One region of the Terrabacter sp. FW104-15G4B genome, then DNA from elsewhere that is predicted to be linked to it. Evidence: riboswitches for the same ligand, from Rfam matches in the RefSeq annotation. Region 1 holds a riboswitch; the other holds the start of a gene.
What was found. Region 1 has a riboswitch for S-adenosylmethionine ahead of AC3WRT_RS13320 (aminotransferase class V-fold PLP-dependent enzyme). Riboswitches for the same ligand answer to the same signal wherever they lie in the genome.
Positions count from the first base shown of each region.

Region 2: another riboswitch for S-adenosylmethionine. It lies ahead of metX (homoserine O-acetyltransferase MetX); the one in region 1 lies ahead of AC3WRT_RS13320 (aminotransferase class V-fold PLP-dependent enzyme).

Region 1 is NZ_JBYTCI010000016.1:2,743-5,941, reverse strand. Features, by position in the region: gene AC3WRT_RS13325 (FtsK/SpoIIIE family DNA translocase) at 1-1,305, opposite strand, end outside; SAM riboswitch class IV at 1,482-1,607, shown strand; gene AC3WRT_RS13320 (aminotransferase class V-fold PLP-dependent enzyme) at 1,738-3,072, shown strand; gene AC3WRT_RS13315 (endonuclease/exonuclease/phosphatase family protein) at 3,133-3,199, opposite strand, start outside.
Region 2 is NZ_JBYTCI010000026.1:43,822-47,020, forward strand. Features, by position in the region: gene AC3WRT_RS16930 (YkvA family protein) at 1-228, shown strand, start outside; gene AC3WRT_RS16935 (DUF4192 domain-containing protein) at 370-1,797, shown strand; SAM riboswitch class IV at 1,857-1,973, shown strand; gene metX (homoserine O-acetyltransferase MetX) at 1,989-3,199, shown strand, end outside.

The DNA of each region.
Region 1 (3,199 bases):
ACCGCGGGTGAAGCCGGTGACGGCGGCGTCGATGTCGAACTGGTCGAAGACGTTCGTCAGCGACTCGACGACGCGGTCGTTGGTCTCGCTGCGCGTCTTGTGCGGCGCACCCGGGGTCAGCATGGAGTGGTCGGGCAGGCGGTAGGTGATGTCCCCACCGAGGCTCAGCTGCTCCACGCGGGCCGGGAGCTCGGACATCGGCGGCGGGATGAGCTCGGCCTTGGGCCCCACCCTGCTGGTGTCGGGCGCCCCGAGCGTCTTGGGGTCGGTGGCGTCGATGACCTTCTCGCCGCCCTTCTCGCCGCCGGGGCGGGGAGCCAGCAGGCCGGGAGGCGTCGGGCGCTTCTCGCCGGGACGCGGCCTCGTGGAGCCCTCGTCCTCGAGGGCCTTCTGGGCGGCTTGGCGGAAGGCCTCGTCTCCGTCGCGGTCGGCCAGGTCGACCGGCTTGCGGCGGGCCCGCTTCACCGCGGCGGCCGGTGCGTCGTCGGTCTCGTCGGAGTCGTCGAACTCGTCGTCGTCGTGGTCGTGGTGGATGACGAGGGCGCGCAGCTGGTGCATCCGGGTCGGGATCATGCTGACCGGCGTGGCCGTGATCACGAGCAGGCCGAAGAGGCCCAGGAGGATGAGCAGGACGAGCGCGCCGTAGGTCGAGACGGCAGCCGCCAGCGGGCTGGAGGCGAGGAAGCCGATGATTCCGCCGGCGGCGCGCATGCCGTCGGCCCCGTCCGGAGGGTTCGGGATGCCGTCGGCCAAGTGCGAGAGCCCGCACGCGGCGAAGGTCAGGGCGATGGTGCCGACGACGATGCGGTTGGTGGCGGCCTCGTCCTGCGGCGCGCGCAGCATGCGCAGGCCCACGGCGAGCAACACCAGCGGCACGGCGTACGCGACGCGCCCGAAGGTGCCGGCGAAGACGGCGTGGACGATCTGTCCGAAGGTGCCGGAGACGCCCCACCACTCACGGGCCGCCACGACGACCGCGAGAGCGATCAGCGTGAAGCCGATGCCGTCCCTGCGGTGCTCGGGCTCGAGGTCGGCCGCGCTGTGGCCGACCCGGCGCACCGCTCCCCCAGCCAGGTGCGACACGCCCATCCAGGTGTTGCGGACCGCGCCCAGCGGGAAGGGCAGTCCCCCGCCCTTGGCCTTCGACGGCGTCTTGGGCGCCGGCTTCCGGGTGGCCGGCTTGCGCTGCGCGGGCCGCGTCGACCGGGCTGCCGGCGGGCGCGACGACGCGCCGCTCGAGCCGCCCTTGGCGCGCGTGGCCGCGGCGGTGCTCGATCGCTGGCTGCTGGAGGGTCGTGACGCCATGCTGGCACCGTACGCCAACGCCCCGCTGAACTCACGCGTCACACGCGCACCAGGACGGATCGCGCAGGCCGGTCGACGAGGCAGCGGCGCGGCGCCTCCCGCGGCCGTCTCAGATCGCGACACCCGAGTACCGAGAGGTGGACAGGGAACGACGCGCCGCTCTATCGTCCTTCGCAGGTCATGAGTGCCAGTGACAAGCCCCGGCTCGCTGGCCAGCAACCCTCCTCCGCGGTGGGGTGCTCCGGGTGACGACCAGGCCACCCTCGGTCCGTTCGTGAGATCGAGGTCGGCAAGCGCGGACCCGCACCGGGTGGGTCCCATGACCCCAGGAGCACTCCCATGTCGGTCCTCTCCTCGACCCGTCCCTCAGTCAATCCCGTCCACCCCTCTCACGGTGCCGCCTCCGGTTGTGGCGGCTCTCCGGCTCCGGCCGTGCGCACCCGCGCCCTGCACGTCGTGCCCGAGGCACGCGCGCTGCCCACCGTCGTCGGTGCGGGACTGCGCGTGCCGACGCTCCGCGGCGACACGGCATACGCCAACCTCGACCACGCGGCCTCGACGCCGGCACTCGAGACGGTGAAGGCTGCGGTGGACCGGGCGCTGGAGACCTACTCCTCGGTGCACCGCGGCGCCGGCTTCGCCTCGCGCCTGACCAGTGCGTGGTACGAGCAGGCCCGGGCCGAGGTTGCGGCGTTCGTCGGGGCCCGCGAGGGCGACTCGGTGATCTTCACCCGCACGACGACCGACTCGTGGGCGCTGCTGAGCAAGGCGCTGCCGAGCCGCACGACGGTCTTCGTCTTCGGCTCCGAGCACCACTCGACGCTGCTGCCGTGGGGGGGCTTCCGCACGGTCCGGTTGCCCGTCCCGCAGACCGTGGAGGACGCGCACGCACTGCTCGAGGAAGCCCTCGCCGACCACCCCTCGCGCCACCGCCTCGTCGTCGTCGCGGCCGCCTCCAACGTGACGGGAGAGGTGTGGCCGGTCGAGCGCTTCGCCGCGCTGGCGCACGCCCACGGCGCCCGCGTCGCCGTCGACGCCGCGCAGCTCTCGGCGCACCGCCGCATCGACCTCGCCGCGTGGGACGCCGACTACGTCGCCTTCTCGGGGCACAAGACGTACGCCCCCTACGGCGCCGGCGTGCTCGCCGGTCGCTCCGACTGGCTCGACGCCGGGAACCCCTACCTGCTCGGCGGCGGGGCCACCCGCTCGGTCACCGAGGACGGCACGACTTGGGCCACCGGACCCGCGCGCCACGAGGGGGGCAGCCCCAACGTGATCGGCGCGATCGCCCTCGCCGCGGCCTGCGCCACCATCAGCCGCCACCGGGAGGCCATCGAGGAGCACGAGGCGCGCCTGCTCGAGCGCCTGCGATCCGGCCTCGAGGACGTCGCCAGTGTCGAGGTGCTGTCGATCTTCGGTGACGACAGCGACCGCGTCGGGGTGGTCGCCTTCACCGTCGAGGGCTGGGACTCCGCGCTCGTGTCGCAGGTGCTCTCCGTCGAGCACGGCATCGGCGTGCGCGACGGCAAGTTCTGCGCCCACCTGCTCGTGGACGAGCTGCTCGAGGACCCGTGGGGCGAGCGGCCCACCACAGCCGTGCGCGCCAGCATCGGGCTCGGCAGCACCCTCCAGGGCGTCGAGCGCCTCGTCACCGCTGTCGCCGGGCTCGTGGAGCACGGCACCGAGGCGACGTGGACCCTGACCGAGGCCGGGTGGGCCGTCGAGGGTGCGGACCCGCGCGACGTGGAGGTCGAGCGTCCCTGGTGACGGCCCGGCGCGGGCGCGGGTGCGCCCACCGCCCTCAGCGCCCTCAGCGCCTCAAGGCGCTCAGCGCACCGGCAGGGCGTAGCTCGCCCAGACGGCGGCGTGGTCCGCACGGTTGTACGCGACTTGG
Region 2 (3,199 bases), on a different contig from region 1:
CGCCGCGACCGGGACGCGACCGGGGCGGCGGCACCCGGCCGCATCCTCGAGCGCGTCATCCGGATCACGGGCGCCGGCCCGGGCGCCGCGACGCGTGCCGCGACGGGTGCCGCGACGGGTGCCGGGACGGGCGGCGGCCGCGCCGACCGCGTGAAGCTGCCAGAGGGCATGCGCCAGGCGGCGACCGACTACGTCCTGGAGTCGGTGCGCAAGCGTCTGGAGCGCTGACCGGCGCTCCGCCTGTGGGGTGATCCCGGGCGGCGCGGTTGTCGCCATTCGTCGTCCACACCCCTTCGCGACGGGCAGCGGCGGTCCACAGGCGCGGGCTGGGGTCTGCCGGCCGGCGTCCCCGACCCTGAGGCTCGGAACATGCCGAAGATCTCCTTGTCCGGGCCAGCCGACCTGCTGACCATCATCCCCTTCCACCTGGGCTTTCAGCCGGCGCGCAGCGTCGTGGTCGTGTGCTTCCACGGCAGGCGCCTGGGCTTGGTGGCGAGGCTGGACCTCGTCGACGCAGACCTCGCCGTCGAGGCTGCGGCCGGCATCCTGCCGACCCTGCTCCAGGGCGACCCGTCCTCGGTGGCGCTCGTCGGCTTCGAGGACGACCGCGACGAGTCGCTGGCGCTGATCGAGGCCCTCGCATCAGGAGCGGAGTCCGAGCGGGTGGTGGTCCGCGAGCGCCTCGTCGTGCGTGACGGGCGTTGGTGGTCGGTGGGCTGTGACTGCTGTCCCGAGGAGGGTCGGCTGCTGCCGGAGCAGGCTGATGTGCCGGCGGTCGCCAGCTACGTCGCGCTCGGGCACGCGGTGCTGGCCGACCGCGAGGAGCTCGCGAGAGTGGTCGAGCCGCTGGCGCCGTCCGGGCCGCGCCACGACCTCGCCCTCGCCGCGATCGCGGACTGGCAGCGCCGGTACGAGGCGGCCGGGGGGTCGGTGTCCGGTGAGCACGACCAGCCGACCGGTCGCCGATGCCCCCGCAGGCTCGGCCGCGCGCCGAAGGTGGAGCTCGGGGTCCTCGACGGCGGTGACCCCAGCGCGCGGCAGTTCCTGGTCAACGACGCCCTCGTCGCCTGGGGAGGGGTGCTCCACGGAGAGGTCGAGGGCTACGGCATCGAGCACTGGCTGCCCTCGCTGGTCGGCCCCCTGCGTGACCTGCGGGTGCGCGACGCTCTCCTCGGGTGGTTGTGCCCGGGGATGGTCGATCCCGCTGACGTGGCGGACGAGGTCGTCGTCATGCTCGAGCTCCTGCTCGGTCGCGGGCTGCGGCTCAGGACCGAGCAGGACCAGCACGGTCATGCACAGGATGCGGGCCGGTCCAGGGCCGGAAGCGGACCTAAGAGGCCGGATGACGAGAGTCCCCTCAGCGGCACCGAGGTCGGGGCACGACTGCCGGACGCCGACGTCGAGGAGCTGCGTGCCCTGTACAACCTGCTGGACCGCGACGCCTCCGGGATCGGTGGCCGAGGCGCACGCGAGGACACGGATGACGACCACGGTGGGGGTCCGGGACAGGCGATCTCTCCGACGCCGGCTGGGGACGGTGAGCGCTGGAGTGACTGGGAGAAGGCGGCGACGCCGCGTCTGGTGCTCTCGCGACTTGAGCAGGTGTGCCGGTTGACCCCGGCCGACCATGCGGCGCCCCTGCTCTCCGTCGTGGCCGCCGTCGCATGGTGGAGTGGCGACGGGGCCAGGGCCGGGGTCGCGGCCGATCGCGCCCTCGAGCTCGATCCCGACTCCCAGCTCGGCCGGGTGGTCCGTGACTCCCTCGACGTCGGGATGCGACCGCCGCGGTGTGCCTGACGTCCATGTCGTGGACCGCCGGACCCGCTCTCTGTGAGCCCTCGCGTATGGTTGGGGCAGGTCATGAGCACCAGTGACAAGCCCCGGCTCGCTGGTCGGCAACCCTCCTTCGCGGTGGGGTGCCCCGGGTGAGGACCCGGCCACACCCAGATCCCGGGTGTGTGCAAGCGCGAGTGTGGAGGAGCACCCCCATGACTGTCATCCATCGGAAGCACGGCACGCGCCGTCCCGCGCGCCTCGCGACCGCTGGCGCTGCCCGGGCCGACGGCGACACGACGTCGGCCGTCCACCCGGGTGTGGGGCACGAGCCTCCCCGGCAGGTGCTACCGGACGGCGCCTGGCGTGAAGGTGGCCCCGTCGGCCGCCGGCAGTTCGCGGCCGTCGGTGACCTCGAGCTCGAGCGCGGTGGCACCCTGCCGGGGGCCCGCATCGCCTACGAGACCTGGGGCCGGCTCAACGAGGCTCGCGACAACGTCATCCTCGTGGAGCACGCGCTGACCGGCGACAGCCACGTGGTCGGCGAGGCAGGGGAGGGACATGCCTCCCCGGGCTGGTGGAACTCACTCATCGGTGCCGGCGCTCCCGTCGACCCGGACCAGTGGTTCGTCATCGCCTCCAACGTGCTCGGTGGGTGCCAGGGCAGCACAGGTCCCTCCAGCACGGCGCCGGACGGCCGCCCGTGGGGGAGCCGGTTCCCCTACGTCACGGTGCGAGACCAAGTGGCTGCCGAGCGGCTGCTCCTCGACCGGCTGGGCATCCGGCGAGTGGCCGCCGTCGTCGGCGGCTCCATGGGCGGCATGCGAGCCCTCGAGTGGGCCGTGACCCACCCGGACGACGTCGACCGTTGCATCGTGCTCGCCTCGACGGCCTACGCCACTGCCGACCAGATCGCCTGGTGCCAGCCGCAGCTGCTGGCGATCCGCAGCGACCCTGACTTCGCTGGGGGCGACTACTACGCGAGCGACCGGCGGCCCGACACCGGTCTCGGCCTTGCGCGCCGGATCGCCCACATCACCTACCGCACGGAGGCCGAGCTCGACGGGCGGTTCGGGCGCCAGCCACAGCGGAGCGAGGACCCGTTGCGGGCGGGCGACCGCGGCCGTTTCGCCGTCGAGTCCTACCTCGACCACCACGCGTCGAAGCTGTCGCGGCGCTTCGACGCCAACTCCTACGTCGTGCTGACCGAGGCGATGAACTCCCACGACGTCGGCCGCGACCGCGGCGGGCTGCGGGCGGCGCTCTCCCGCGTCACCGCGGACTGCACGGTCGTCTCCGTCGACACCGACCGGCTCTACCCCCCACGGCTGTCGGACGAGCTGCACGCGGCCCTGCCTTCCTCGACTCGCGCGCACATCACCTCCGACTTCGGTCACGACGGCTTCCTCATCGAGGAGCAGCAGGT